One region of the Desulfitobacterium sp. LBE genome, then DNA from elsewhere that is predicted to be linked to it. Evidence: riboswitches for the same ligand, from Rfam matches in the RefSeq annotation. Region 1 holds a riboswitch; the other holds the start of a gene.

Region 1 (7,958 bases):
GATACGGCTTTCTCCGGTTGGGGATGCACCTCAACAATGATACCGTCCGCTCCGGCTGCTACCGCCGCTTTGGCCATGGGAGGCACCAGGTTCCAGCGACCGGTTCCGTGACTGGGATCGACAATAACCGGCAGATGGGAAAGGGATTGAAGAGCGGGGACCATGCTTAAATCCAGGGTATTCCGGGTATAGGTTTCAAAAGTACGAATCCCCCGCTCACAGAACATGACCTGGTAGTTGCCGCCATCCATAATGTACTCGGCGGCCATCATCCATTCTTCAAGAGTTGCCGAGGGTCCTCGTTTTAAGAGAATGGGTTTATTGGTTTTGGCTACTTCTTTCAGGAGGAAGAAGTTCTGCATATTGCGGGCCCCGATTTGCAGGATATCTGCGTAATGGGCTACAAGTTCCACATCCCGCACATCCACTACTTCGGTTATAACCAGCAATCCTGTCTCCTCCCTGGCCTCGGCAAGAAGCTTTAAGCCTTCCTCTTCCAAGCCCTGAAAAGCATACGGGGAAGTACGGGGTTTGAAGGCTCCCCCCCTCAAGAAGGTAGCTCCTGCTTCTTTAACAGCATGGGCAGTCTCGATAATCTGGGCCCGGCTTTCCACACTGCAGGGTCCCGCCATCACGTGAATTTCTTCGCCGCCGATCTCATAATCGCCGATCTTGATAATGGTATTCCCACTCTGAAATTCACGGCTGACAAGTTTGTACGGCGCCAGAATCGGAACCACTTTCTCTACCCAAGGCAGGGCTTCCAGATCCAGGGCTTTCAGCCGTGAGCGATCCCCTACAGCACCGATGATGATCTTCTCCACCCCTTGGGAGAGGTGAATTTTGAATCCTTCCTGGCTTAAACGCTCATTGATTTCCTGAACCTCTGCCTCACCGGCTCCACGCTTTAATACGATAATCATAATGTTCCACTCCTTAACTACCATCCTACATTTTTCCACTACTCACCGGCAAGGTGAGCAAAATCTACCATAATACAACTCTACTCAACAAGATCTCTGCGTAAATTAACGGCATCCCTTAGATAAACCGGATGAATTTCTTCCTGGGTCAAAGCAGACTCCACATGAAGCAGCACGCGGATGCACATCGGCAGTGAACCCGGAACAGGAACTTCATTCAGACAGATCATAGGGACCCGGTCCCAGCCCAGCTGGCGGGCGAAAGTCGCCGGGAATGCCGCATCAATATCCTTGGTCAGGGTGAAGATGGCACTGATAATATCCGTTGTTGCTAAAGAATTGCACTTGATCATCTCCTGCAAAAGCTCTTGTGTCCCTTCACGGATGTGTTCAGCATTATTTTCTTGAATCGTAATGGCACCCCGTATACCACGAACTCTTGTCACATTGGTTCACCTCCCTTTTAGTCCTTGATTTCTTTCGGCGCTGCCCTATGTCCCAGGCCTACCGCCACCTCATCCAAATGCAATAAACCCACGCCGAAGAAAACCGCTACCGATAAATGTTCATCTCTTCTGGCAATGCCTATTTTTCCACCGATATTCAATCCCATGGCCTTGGGCATAATCTGGCTCAAAGCTTCCCGGGTTGCACCGGCAACGGCTCCTTCATCGCCATGGGTTTCTTGAATGACCCCTTCCCGTTTCGCGGCAACAATGGCTCTTTCCACGATTTTTTTAATAGCTGTAAGATATTCGCCCCCATAATCCACCGCCACAGTGCGAATGCCGTGGCGTCCGAAACCGTCCTTCAAGTGAACTTCCTCTTCACGGCTTTCAGCCATAGCCATCCGCATCGCCGCCATAGCAATTTTCTTACTTTCAGCAACCATTCTATTCATTCCTTTCCCTAAAGGGATTCCTTGGCTTAGATTAACCCATCCTTAATAGTACTACACTATGTGCTTTAGCACATTAGGACATTTTGCCTAAAAAAGAAAACAAAAAAGACACCTACGGTGTCTAATTCACTAAATCACCGTCCTACCATCCTTCCTTTATTAAATTTAAGAGTAAAAAATAAGAGAACCACAACCGTCCTACACTATGCCCTACACCAGCTGTCGGATTAGATATTAAATTATATTATATAATGCATTGGGATCATTTTCAAGACAGGAGCCAAAAGAAAAAGCAGGCCCCGCTCCCAGAGGACCTGCTCCAGCCACACCTTAAGCCTGAGTGTCTTTGACTTTCTTGATTCCGAGCACTTTACCCAAGGCAAAAGCAATGACCGCCGCAACTGCACTGAACAGTGCTCCCATCTTTGCTGCTCCCTGCAGACCCGGATCAACAAAGGCTACACCCGAGACGAATAGGGCAACGGTAAGTCCCATAGCCGCTATCACGCCGGCCACCAGGAGCTCTTTATACCCCATGCCTTTGGGGAAGGGAAAGCCGATGACTGTAGCCAAAGAACCCATGAGGAATATGCCGATGGTTTTTCCGCCGACGAGAGCAATGAGAACCAGCCAGGTGAGAGTGTTGATTTCTGAGAATTCCACCCCGGCATTGGTTAATCCAAATAAAAGCAGGCCGAAGTCCACGAATATTTTCCACTCGTGCTCAAATGTTTTCAGAGTGGAGTGATCCTGGGGATCATCTTCGAATAAGCCGAATTCCTCCCGGGGAGGATGGGGCAGGAAGGGAACGATAAACACCAGGGCCAAAGCCGGGTGAATATGCGCCAGATAAAGGCCGGCCCAGCTCAGAATTCCCCCAAAGATGATATAAGGCCAGTAGCTCTGAACATTTTTGCGTCTGAGCAGATAAGCAACCAGCATACCCGCCACAGTGAGCAATAACCAGAGGGGTGCCACCGGGTTGGCGGGATCAGGGTAGAAGAAGGCAATAATCATCAGACCGATGCCATCATCGACAATAGCCAGAAGCAGCAAGAAAGAGACTGCAGCATGCTGAGCTCCAAACACTACCCTTGCCACCAGCCAGGCTAAAGCAATATCGGTGGCTGTAGGGATACCCCAGCCTCTGGCAAACTCAGGACTCCCGATCAGGGCATTTAAACCAAGAAAGACAAGGGCTGGGCCCAGAACTCCGCCAAGGGTGGCCATCAGAGGATTGATCGCCCTTTTAAGGGGATTTAAGCTTCCTCCGGGCAGCAGGCTTTGAGTAATTTCTATCGCTGCCATGGCAAAAAAGAACACCATAAAGATATCGTTGACAAAGAAATGAAGAGATATATGGCCGATAATTTCATTGTGGACAAAATGATGGTAGTTTTCCGGCGCTAAATTAGCCCAAACAAGTGCGATAAGGACACCTAGAATTAATGGAATCGAAAACTCCTGCAAAAAATTGATGGTCTTTTTCTGCGTACTCACTGGTCTTCCTCCTCAAGTTAAAAATAATGTGTAAAATGTTCCTTATATTTTCACGCCCCACAAAAGGCGACACTGCCGGCTGCCTTATACTGCTGCTCAACCCTTTATTCTTCCCAACAGGGCAAAAAAAGCATACAAAAAGAGAGTAGTCCAAAAAGGAACTACTCTCCCCTAAGAAGTTCTAACTACTTGTAGCCTGGCGATCCTAGCCGGTCTTGCGCGACGGCCTTAGACCCATAGCTTTAGCGTCCTTTGCTTTCACAAAGTTTGCTCCAACCATCAACGATAATATAATTTTCAGATACTTTAGTATAGCATAGATAAACTGCCTTAAGCAATAAAACCCGGCAAATTTCTGCATTTTTCTTGTTTTCCATACTTCAGCGCCCGACTCTCAAGGTTTGAATATTATGCTCGATCATTAGGGTCTGATTAAGCCGCGGCTCTGTCAGGGCGGAATCTTTCTTAATCACCTGGATGCGAACAATAGCGGACACATTGGTTCCATCCAATTGAATTACTCCTGTTTGAACAGGAATCTCCAGTTCTCCCCGTGCCAACGTTCCCAGCGTTTTGCCATTTTGGATCACGCGAACCGGAGCAGCGGGGACCGCCTTGAGGGTGATCAGGGAGGTTTGGGGAATCGTTTCCTGAATCAAGTTCGGAGTGACTGTACTTGATACCGGTGTACTGTCCAAGGAGGGGGCTTCTATGTTCTGGGCCACGGAAATATAGTAACCTACAGGGTCTTTGGCTAACCCTAAGGCCATTTGAGCTAAAACCAAGAAGACAGCAGAGAGAACCACTGCCCGAATAATGACCTTCTCAAATCTAAGCAAGCCCGTGGGCGCACTATGCCGATAGTTCCTGACACGGGGTGCGCTTCTTCCGGAACGAGGAATGAACCCACTCCGCTTTTTATACTTACTAAAAAATTGCCACCGACGCATAAACTTCACCTCATCACCAGTTTATGCAACCGTGGCGGAACTAAGACATGATTCTTATCTTAGAATGTGCAGATTCTAGGTATTATGGAGTACTAGTCATCGACTAAGGCGTATTCCCCCGCCCCCCGGCCGGCCCGGTACCCCATGGCAAAGGCTGCCTGCAGGTTATATCCTCCCGTCACTCCGTCCACATCCACTACTTCTCCGGCCCAATAAAGTCCCTTAATCCTTTTGGAAGCCATGGTCTTGGGATCGATTTCTTTGACATCCACTCCGCCAGCGGTCACGATAGCTGCCGCTAAAGGCAGCGTCTCTTTGATAGTTAAAGGAAGTTCCTGCAACACATGGACCAGGTGTTTTCTTTCTTCTTTATTGATGCTATTGACCGCTTTCTCCGGGGGAATTTGGGACCATTGGATCACCAGGGGTATTAAGCTTTTGGGAAGCAGCTCATCCAGTGAGTTCTTGAATTGCTTATTCAAGTATTTCTTGAAATCTCTCTGCACTCTCTGATCCAATTGCTCCGCAGTTAAGGCCGGCTTAAGGTTAAGGGTCAAGCGAACCTTCTCCCCGCCGGCCAACGCTTCGCCTGCCCAACGGCTTAAGGTGAGAATGATGGGTCCTGAGACGCCGAAGTGAGTAAAAAGCATCTCCCCAAACTCCGTTTGCTGCTTTTTCCCGCCATACCACAACGTGGCTTCCACATTCCTTAAGGAAAGCCCTTGAACCTGCTTTACCCAATCTTCATAAGTTCTCAAGGGAACAAGAGATGGCCGTGGGGGAATCACCTTATGCCCCAGCTTTTGAGCCATCTTGTAGCCATCTCCGGCGGAGCCTGTGGCGGGGTAAGACCCCCCTCCCGTACAGACGATCACCGACTTGCCTTCAAGGACTTTCCCATTGCTTAAACGCACACCCCGGACCTTCTCTTCACCCAGGAGTATCTCTTCCACCGTCTGTCCGGTGGCCAGTTCCACCCCTGCATCCATAATATACTTGAGCAAGGCCTCAACGATTTGCTCGGCATCATCCGAGACAGGAAACACCCGCCCTCCCCGCTCAGTTTTGGTCTCAACACCATACTGAGCAAAGAAATCGCAAAGCCTTACATTATCAAATTCTCTTAAGATGCCATGGAGAAAACGTCCGTTGCCTGGATAATTCCGAATAAAATCCCCCACATTTTCTGCATTGGTCAGATTGCAGCGTCCTTTGCCGGAAATGGCAATTTTACGCCCGGGACGTTCTTTCTTTTCCAGGAGCAGCACGTCGGCCCCCTTCAGGGCGGCTTGGCCTGCAGCCATAAGTCCGGCTGCTCCTGCTCCGATCACAATAACGCGTTCTTTCTTCATTCTTAATCCTTTCTTGAATCCAATCCCTTGAAAATCGACTGTATACATCATGGATTTGTTTAAAGTTTTTGTGCTTGCCACATTCTTATGCTATATTAAGTTTAAATTCAATTATAGGAGGAATCACTATGGAATTGGATCAAAAAACGACTTTATTAATACAGATATCTGCTGCTGCAGCTACGAATGCCCTGGCCAGCCTTCGCTCAGCCGTTACGGATGCCAAAGCCTTGGGAGTGCCTAATGAAACGCTGCGCCAAGCCATTGAGCTGGCTCTGGAAATTCAGCAGCAGCCACTTTCCCATACCCAGCATTTAATGAATCAACTGCTAAGAGAACCTATTAAAAAAGGGACCTCCAAACAAGACGGCTCTTCACCTGCCCCACATGTTCACGGGCCGGGTTGCAGCTGCGGTCATCATCACCATCATAATTAGCTCCGGCTGTTTTTACACTCACTGAGAGAGAGGGGAGAGAAGGAATGTTCTGTCGCGAATGTGGTATGGAAATTGGCAAAAAAGTTAAGGTCTGCCCAAACTGTGGAGTCAAGCCGCTCCATGGAACCAAACATTGCCAAGCCTGTGGTGCGAATACTAAATCAAAGCATGAACTTTGCAAGAATTGCGGAGCGCAGCTTATTACGAAAGGGGCTGCTTTGAAAGAGGAGAATGCTCCCAAAACAGCCAAGGCCGCTTCATTCTGTATGCCGGTTGTCGGTATCATCCTTTTTTTTGTTTGGCATACCAAGGAGCCTGAAAAAGCCAAATCCATTTGTAATTGGACCATAGGCGGAGTTGCCTTTGGCATGATTCTTTATGTGTTCGGTATTGTCTGGGGAGGATTTAGTGCGGCAACAGGTTATTGAGCATGAACATAAACATTGGCAAAGCCCTGCATTATTTGTTTCTATGCCACCGTCTGCCTGAACGATCCTTCTTTTTCAGGGGACGCCAATTTCCAGTCTGTGCAAGATGTACCGGAATAGCCTTCGGCTATATCCTTGGCGCACTCCTTGCTTTGAAGTATCACCCTGTACCACTGGGAACGATCATTCTCTTGCTTATTCCCTTAGGAATCGATGGGAGTGTTCAATATTTGGGGTTAGGGGAGAGCACGAATAAACGCAGACTATTGACCGGCATTGGGGCAGGAATCGCTACTGTTTTTTTACTGGCTAAAATTATTCTGATGGGTATTAATCATGGCAGGCTCTTGTATGATTATATCATGTTTTAAATACAACAAAGCAAAGACCCTATACGGGGCTAAGCATTAAAGATGCTGTCACCGGAAGAGGAAGCACAAGCGACACACATGGGGGGTTCAGAATTATCGAAGACTAGTTTGCCACAGCGGGTGCAATGCTTAGGACTGCCCTTATGAAGAAGAATCTTGCCTGTGTAGTGACGATGGGACAGCTGCTTTGGCACAAATTCCAGGGCCTTCGGGTTGCAGATAGTGACACAGCGCTGACAACGGACACATTTATACGGTTCATAGATCAGGGTTAACTCATCCCCGTTTTCCCTTTTGGTAAGGGCTGCCTGGGGACAGATGGCCGCACATACTCCGCAGCTGGTGCAAATATTTCCCACTTGCAAAGCAGGTATGGGCATCTTATCCTGGGGATAAGCTTGCATCCGCTTTACTAATAATTGGCGTGTGCGGGGGATTGGGTAGGCTTCATCCGCAGTCAACCCCGGCAAGATGGTTTCAAGCTTCTCCCAGCCTTTCTTCCTCCACCCTCTTTTTTCCGCCGGCTCCTTTTGGGGCAGAGCAGCTCTGCTTGGGGAACCGGTTCCAGGTGTTGCCGCCTCCCCCGGTTGATCAGGGCTAACTTGAATGACGATCGGGGGATGATCCGGCCAGCTCTCATGAATGGCTTTGAAGGTTTTCACGCTTAAGGCACAGGCTTTTTTATCAGGGCACTCTGCGCATTTGCCCGTATGAATCACCACATTCTTCTCTTTGGCGGCATGGATCAGGGCCAGCCACAAATCGCCATCGATGACTCCCAGACAAGGTATCTCAAAACCCAGAGGGGCTGCCTGAGGACAATTGAGGATAATCTCCCCATGCTCCTCAAGATAGGTGTGCAGGAGATCCGTCGAACGATCCACAAAACCGTCACTGGGGCAAACTGCCATACACGCCCCACATTCGGTACATTTTTTGGCATCGATTTCACGATATTCAGAGACAGCCTGATGAGGGCAAGCCTCTATGCATAACCGGCAGGGTTTAGCGTAGGGCTTTTTAGTATTTAAACAATTCTTATGGTGATAAACCATTTGACATGTGTTGAGCATCTGCTTCACCTCTTAGTGCCACT
Region 2 (7,958 bases), 3.0 Mb from region 1:
TTTACCTTTTTGCACTTTTATTCTTTTGCGGTAATCTTTCAACTTCTCTGAAAAATGAAGGAGAGTTATTTCCTTGTTTCCAAATCGCCTCATTTCTTCTTGTCAAAATCATGGTATACTAGTACTAAATTCAGACAAAATATGTTCCAAGGTAATCACAAGGGGGTATTGGCAATGAAGGTTCAGGATATTATGCAGACCAATGTTATTACAATTTCGCCGAATACGGAAATTAGGGAAATCGCTAAGCTGCTGTGTGACCATCATATTTCCGGAGTCCCGGTCATCGACCTTTTCGGCAATTTAATCGGTATTGTCAGCGAAGGGGATCTGCTGCATAAGGAGACTCATCCCCGGGTTCCTGAAGCGGTAGGATTCCTGGGTGCTCTGATCTATTACCGCGGTGTCAAGCAATATGAATCCGATCTAAAGAAACTGGTTGCCCTTAAGGCCTCGGAAATAATGACTCATGAGGTTATAACTCTTGATAAAGACGCCTCCATTGAGGAAGCCGCCTCTCTCATGATCAATCACAATGTGAAACGGTTGCCCATCATGGAAAACGGCAAAATGGTCGGAATCATCACCAGAAAAGATGTCATTAAGGTTCTTATCGAGGAGTAGCCGTTCTTTGCCAAATTACATAGCCCACACAACAAGCAGCCCGCCGCTTCCTTTTGGGACCCGGCGGGCTGACTTTATCAATGAAAGAAGTCATGGATTAACCAATTCATAATAATGCTTCCCCTCGGAGTTCACCCGCTGGGCCTCTCCTTTGTACACCAGATGCTCCAGATGAGCCATAGCTTCACCTGAGGCAAACCACTTCTGGGTAAGGGGAAAATCATTCCAGCTCTTATAGCTCAAATCCCAATGCATTCTTGCCGCTGTCTCTATGACTGATTTTTGGCCATCACGCAGAATCCCGGTGATTTCCTCAAGTCGTTCCTGATGATGAATGATCAATTCATCAATCCGTTGCCGATGGTCTTGAATAAGACTGCGATGAGACGGAAACACCCAGTCAATTTCAAACCGGCGAATTTTGTTCAGGCTCTCCATGAAATTTCCCAGGCTATCGATTTTGTAATGCCAAAAAGTAATATTCGGGGTAATTTCATTCAGGATATGATCCCCGCCCAAAAACAGCTTATGCTTTCTTTCGTATAAACCGATATGTCCGGGGCTATGGCCTGGAATATCGATCACTTCGAACCGATAGGGACCCACTTCTAAGCAATCCCCTTCTTGCAATGGGGTGTATGCAAAGGGTTCCTTAGGGGCTATGTCGAAAGCCTCAATCTCTTTCATGCCGATTCCCTGGTTCAAATTAAGACCCTCACTCAAATGCCCCAGCACCTGTTCAGGAGAGGTTCTGAAATTATTGAGCAGAATACCGTCTTTCTTTCCGATATAGACCTTACACCCTTGTTTCCACAGATAGTCAGCCAGCCCGGAATGGTCCACATGCATATGGGTCAGCACCAAATCTGTCCGTTTCAGGTCGATGCCTGACGCTCTGATTCCTTCCATCAGAGCATTCCTACACTCTTCCCTATTAAACCCTGTATCCAAAATCAAGGAACGGCCTTGAGAGGGGATAATATAGCTATTTAATGCCTTCAGTGGATTTTTTGGCAAGGGTATTTCATTTAAGTAAATCTGGGGGTAGACTTCCCGAATCATTCTTTTCACCTCAATATTTAAAAAATTAACTATTCCGATTATTCTAACACAACTATCCTGTGATTCATAGACATACGCTCTACTCTACCACGACAAACGCATGAAAAATATCATTAATAAAAAGCAAAAAGCATGGTAAGATCTTCCTAAGGAATAGGAGGAGATTGCCATGAAGGAACTATTCAAAAGAATAGAACAGATCAACGACCCAAGGCAGGCCCACAAAACAAAGCACAAACTCATGGACATCGTGGTTATCGTCTTATTTGGAATGCTGGGGAATGCGGATACATGGGAAGAAATACAGATTTTTGCAGTATCCCATGAGGAGCTATTACGTAACTATTTAGACATCCCTCATGGAATACCGTCCCACGACACACTACAGCGAGTGATGGGCTTAATTACTCCAGAGACCATGGGGGGAATACAAGCAGCATGGAATGACATGTTAAGCCGCGGGGAAGGAGAAAAGCTCAAGAAAATCATTAATATCGACGGAAAAACCATGCGCGGAAGTAGGGTCAATGAAACACGGGCTCTGCATGTCGTGTCTGCATGGTCCAAAGACGACGGAGTATGTTTTGGACAAAAAACAATCCAAGAAAAAGAAAATGAAATCCTAGCCATCCCGGAATTGCTCAAGACTCTAAGCCTAAAGAACAGCGTGATCACGATAGATGCCATGGGAACTCAAACCAAGATTGCAGAACAAATCGTAAACCAAAAAGCGGATTATGTCTTAGCGGTCAAAGAAAACCAGGCCAATTTATATAAGGACATCGCGCTTTACTTTGAGGAAGAAGAGTTTAAAAAAGGGTCAGGACATACAAGAACCCTAGAAAAAGCCCGGAGTCAGATGGAAAAGCGGGACTATTATCAAAGTGAAGATGTTTCATGGCTAGCGGACAAAGAACGATGGAAAGGGCTCAAGAGCATAGGAATGGTCGTCAAAACCATCGAAAAACAGGGAAAAGTCACAGAGGAAAAGCGATATTATATCAGCAGCCTGCCTGTCCAGCCAGAACTCTTTGCCAAAGCAGTGCGAGGACATTGGGCCATAGAAAGTATGCACTGGCAGTTGGACGTAACCTTTCGAGAGGATAACAACACAACCTTGGATAAAAATGCAGCATTAAATCTGAATATATTGCGGAAAATGTGTTTGCCTATCTTGAAGCTATTAGATATAGGAATGAGAGCTTCATTGAAAAGTAAGCGGTATGCCTTTTGTTCCAATCCTGCCAAATATATGGGTCAAATTCTCAGTATGTAATTTTTTAATGGGCATACATGGAGCTATGTGGATAAAGATTTTCATGCGTTTGTCGTGTCTACTCTACCCTCTTAAAAATTCTCCAACTGTTAGGGGAGAAGATGTTGTGAAGCTAAAACTTAGCCCTTATAATAGAATGGATGATAAAGCCTTAAATATTTCGATACTTAAAATAGCATAGCCTGTACTTTAGTGATTCGACAATAGCAAACCTGGCGAAAGCCAGGGACGCAAAGCTATGGGTCTTCCTGGATACACTCCTGATGATCGCCAAGCTACCGAAGCCTTAAGCTTTAAACACCTTTGTCGCCAGTTCACATGGCGACTTTAATTTTATACTGTTTTTATAATTTTTATTAAGATGATTTTGAAAGGAAGAACGTTCAATGCGTCAGTTAAGCATAAACAGGCTTAAGGAAGGGGATATTCTAGGGCGAACAATCTATGCCAATGATGGCCGTGTACTCCTGGGGAAAGGGATGGCTCTGACCAAATCCTATATAGACCGTTTAAAAACCCTTGGCATCAACATTCTCTATATTGACGATGAGGTAAGCAAGGATATCATCGTAGAGGATATTATCTCTGAAGAGCACCGGCGGGAGGCCATGGCGTCCCTGGATAATGCTGTGCAGGCTGTGAAAGTGGGAAAAGACTTTGACGGTTTTAATGTCAAAAGGAACATTGACAATATTATTCAGGATATCCTTTTCCAAAAGGATATCTTCATCGGGTTAACAGATATGAGAACTTACGATAATCAGATTTTTGCCCATTCCGTCAATGTTTGCGTTCTTTCCATCGTACTGGGTAAGGCCCTGGGCCTGGATCGGGAAAATCTTGAAGGGCTGGCCATCGGTGCCTTGTTCCATGATATTGGCACTGTGAAATTGCCCAAGAAGCTCCTAAGCAAGCGAGAACCCTTTACTCCCAAGGAAGCGGCTCTTTACCAAACTCACACCAATCACGGTTTCGATATCCTCCGGACAAAACGGGAGCTGAATTTGTTGAGTGCCCATATTGCCTTCCAGCACCATGAGCGTCTCAATGGCAACGGCTATCCTCGTAAGCTCGAGGGAGATGCCATTCACCAGTGGGCTCAGATTGTCGGCATTGCTAATTTCTATGATAATTTAGTGAATGACGGTCCAGGACATACCCGCATTCCGCCTTATGAGGCCTGCGAAATTCTTATGGGCAGTGCTGAGAAGTTTTTCCCTAAGGATCTCGTGATTACTTTTCTTAAGCATATTGCCGCGTATCCCACAGGCTGTACCGTAAAACTGAGTACCGGAGAAACAGGTATTGTCGTCGAGCAAAATAAGAGCCTGCCTATGCGCCCCATCATCAGGGTTTTAGTAGCCGATCAAACCCTCTCCCGTGTCCAAGCGAAAGAATACAATCTCGTCGAGGAACGGACCCTTTTTATCGAATCCATTCTGGAGTAATACTCCTCCGGTGTTTTAGCGTTACCGTTATCACATTGCCATGTCCTCTATCAGCATCTGTCCGAAAGAAACGACCGTTTCCCGGTGGAATACCGGGAAACGGTCTCATTTGCATTAAACCAGAGCAGGATAAAGAAAACTTGGACGGTTCCAGAATCTCTGCTTGGCCATGGCCTTGATAAATCTGCTTGCAAACTCCGGACCTGAATCCGTTACGATCCCCTCATCAGCCAATAAGCCCAGCGGTTTCAGTACAGCATCACCCTTTTGAATGATGCCGATGGGTTTGAAATGGTTGTAGATATCCGTTGTAAATTTCTGTGCTGTATACGTAAAATAGGGGGTGATATTGCCGCTTCCCACGATAAGTATCCCGTCATAGACAAGTGGGGAACCCGTTAAAAAGCTGTCATGGACTTCATAGGTTACCCCCTCGGTTCCACTGACCGTCCCCAAGGTATCGTGGACAATGACCACTCTTAATTTGGCGGCCGCCAAAGTTTCCAACACTTTGCTTACACCGGGGCCATCGAAGCCTTGAGCGAGGAAAACCGCGACGCGCAATGTATCCGGCACAAAAATCGTATTCTGCAGGCTAAGGGCCGGAGAGGACTTCGTCACCGGAGATTCCTCGACATCTGCCGGCACAGTTGTGCCTAATTCCTTGGAGACGCTCTTGGCCAATTCGGTGCTGATATGAGCAAGCACATTAACCCATTCCTGCCGGACAAAGGGTCCGCATTTGCCAAGTTCAAAGCAGTAAGCGCCGATAATCTGACGCTTTTCAACCTCACTCATACTATTCCAGAACATTTTTGCCTGAGAGTAATGATCCTTAAAGGAAGGAGCTGTTGATCTTACCTTATGTCCTTCTACGGTGTATGGATACGTGACAAACCCGCCTTGGGTGCCTGGTACCGTATACGGGCTATTATTCGCAAGCCCATTGCGATGATAAGCAACTTTTCCGCGATCAATAACCAGCCTCGAAGCGCCGTCACGCTGATTATTGGCAAATGGGCATACTGGACGATTGATCGGCAGTTGTTGATGATTGGGACCAAGCCGTGCCTGCTGGGCATCGGTATAGGAGAACAATCTCCCTTGCAGGAGCGGATCATTGGAAAAGTCAATCCCTCTCACAATATTCCCAGGGTGAAAGGCGCTTTGTTCGGTTTCAGCAAAAGCATTTTCCACATTGCGGTTAAGGATTATCTTGCCGATTCTGCGTAAAGGAATCTCTTCTTCCGGCCACAATTTCGTCGGATCTAACAGATCAAAATCATAGGCAAACTCATCTTCCTCTTTAATGACCTGAATAGCCATCTCATACTCCGGATAGTTGCCAATCTCTATATTTTCCCATAAGTCTCTGCGGTGAAAGTCAGCATCTGAACCAAGACGCTGGGCTTCATCCCAGATTAATGAATGGACGCCCAGCAAGGGCTTGATATGAAATTTAACAAAGTGGGATTTTCCATCCTTATTCACTAAACGGAAGGTATGTACCCCAAATCCCTCCATGGTTCTAAAGCTTTTGGGAAAGGCGCGATTCGAGGCAATCCATAAAGACATATGGGCAGTTTCTTTGTTGTTCGCCATAAAGTCCCAGAAGGTGTTGTGGTCTGTCTGACCTTGTGGATATTCATTGTCCGGCTCTGGTTTCACCGCATGGATTAAGTCAGGGAACTTAATCGCATCCTGAATAAAGAACACCGGCATGTTAATGGCAATCAAGTCGAAATTGCCCTCATCGGTATAAAACTTAATGGAAAAACCCCGGACATCCCGATTGGTCTCATTACAGCCTTTGGAGCCAACGACTTGTGAGAAGCGGACAAACAAGGGTGTTTTTTTATTGGGGTCCTGCAAAAAATCAGCCATCGTTAAATCTGCTAAGGATTCATAGGGCTGGAACTCTCCATGTGCCCCGTATCCTCTGGCATGGACGACACGTTCAGGAATACGTTCACGATCAAAGTGGGCTAGTTTTTCCCGGGAAAGAAAATCTTCAATAAGTGTTGGCCCGCGCTCGCCGGCCGTCAATGTGTTTTCATCATCAGAAATCGTGATTCCTTCATTCGATGTCATTTTCTTTCCTTCTGATTCGTGAATAAACGGCTCTAATTGCTCACGCTTTTTATTGGGCTTGTTATCCTTCAATCTGACTCACCTCATTTTCATATATGTAGGTTCTCGGAATTAAAATTCCGGCTTTCCTCGGTCTACGCGATTCGAAAATCATTATGCCCGCCCAGACGAGCTTATATGCAAGATCAAAGCAGATAGACACTGCCTACTACGCCAGCTTTCTACCGGCGTGTTTAGAAGTAAGAAGCTGAAGCAAAAAAGAGGCTTGAAACCCATTGTGCGGTTAAGCCTCTCTTTTATTGCCTTCTCAATTCAATAGAAATTCACCCGTATCTAAACTCCACACCTAAGGTCCCCAGAGGAAATTCCCATTTATCCAAAAGGGTTTTACCGCAAAGCACCCGGCAGGTGCCGCACTCCAGACACCCGGCGTAGTCAAATTGAATGTCGCCGCTGTCATTAATTTTATATAACCCTGCCGGACAGGCCAGAACCAATTTTTGATATTCCGCCCGATCGATATTCCCCTCTTTCATGACAATATGGGCGTTTTCTTCATCCACATGGAACTTATTGACCCCAAGCTTCTGATCGACATTGACCTGACTCATAGTGAACGCACCCCCTTCCAGCCGTCTTTGATAATGTTCAGCAATGCTATCTTGTTCACATGCTGCATGATGGTTTTTCTTAAGGGCTGGGCCGGTTCTCCCTTGACCACAAACATGTCTGTCAGCAGATCATCCGCCATTTTAGGATACTCATTGAAAATTCTCGGGGTTTCCTCCAGGAAGTGGGGGAAATCTTTATATCGTTTTAAATCCTGCATAACGAAGCTCTGCTCCAATAACCCCTGGTAGCAATGAAGGTATCCCTCGCTGAAATCCTGCGCTTCTTTGGCTTTAAGTACTGCTTTAGCCGCACATTCGGCCGATGCCACCGCAAAGTCCATCCCCCGTACCATATAGCCTAAATTGATGCAGAATCCGGCGGCATCGCCGACGACCAAAACTCCATTGCCTACAATCTTGGGGATCATGGCTAATCCGGCTTCAGGTACAAGATGACCGGAGTATTCAATCATCTTGCCATCCTTAATAAGCGGCTGGACAGCCGGATGCTGTTTAAAATCTTCCAACATCTGAGGTACGGTTTTGCTTCCTTTGATCACATCACTTAAGGTCGTGACTACTCCCAGGGAAATGCTCGATTTATTCGTATACAGGAATCCACCTCCCACACGCCCGTCAGAGGGATACCCGGCAAATAGCCAGGCCGTTCCTTCATTGCCATTGCAGTTAAAACGGTCTTCAATAACTTGGGGTGGCAATTCAATGATTTCTTTCGCTCCCACGGCCACATGGTGGGCTGCCAACTCTCCCCTAAATCCCAATTTCTGAGCCAGGAGCGAATTGACACCATCGGCGAGAATTGTGATATCGGCTTCCAGCTCATCC

The links. Region 1 has a riboswitch for cyclic di-GMP ahead of DESLBE_RS25935 (Na+/H+ antiporter NhaA). Riboswitches for the same ligand answer to the same signal wherever they lie in the genome.
Region 2: another riboswitch for cyclic di-GMP. It lies ahead of DESLBE_RS11540 (HD-GYP domain-containing protein); the one in region 1 lies ahead of DESLBE_RS25935 (Na+/H+ antiporter NhaA).

What each region holds. Positions count from the first base shown of each region.
Region 1 covers NZ_VLKD01000001.1:5,448,762-5,456,719, reverse strand. The annotation lists gene aroF (3-deoxy-7-phosphoheptulonate synthase) at 1-923, opposite strand, end outside; gene aroH (chorismate mutase) at 1,004-1,369, opposite strand; gene DESLBE_RS25940 (HutP family protein) at 1,387-1,815, opposite strand; gene DESLBE_RS25935 (Na+/H+ antiporter NhaA) at 2,155-3,324, opposite strand; cyclic di-GMP riboswitch class I at 3,512-3,606, opposite strand; gene DESLBE_RS25930 (hypothetical protein) at 3,705-4,274, opposite strand; gene DESLBE_RS25925 (NAD(P)/FAD-dependent oxidoreductase) at 4,367-5,626, opposite strand; gene DESLBE_RS25920 (hypothetical protein) at 5,755-6,063, shown strand; gene DESLBE_RS25915 (zinc ribbon domain-containing protein) at 6,108-6,491, shown strand; gene DESLBE_RS25910 (DUF2085 domain-containing protein) at 6,494-6,862, shown strand; gene DESLBE_RS25905 (4Fe-4S dicluster domain-containing protein) at 6,892-7,935, opposite strand.
Region 2 covers NZ_VLKD01000001.1:2,423,653-2,431,610, forward strand. The annotation lists gene DESLBE_RS11525 (CBS domain-containing protein) at 175-624, shown strand; gene DESLBE_RS11530 (MBL fold metallo-hydrolase) at 715-1,686, opposite strand; gene DESLBE_RS11535 (ISAs1 family transposase) at 1,856-2,962, shown strand; cyclic di-GMP riboswitch class I at 3,158-3,245, shown strand; gene DESLBE_RS11540 (HD-GYP domain-containing protein) at 3,349-4,410, shown strand; gene DESLBE_RS11545 (catalase) at 4,525-6,501, opposite strand; gene DESLBE_RS11550 (4Fe-4S dicluster domain-containing protein) at 6,825-7,112, opposite strand; gene DESLBE_RS11555 (FAD-dependent oxidoreductase) at 7,109-7,958, opposite strand, start outside.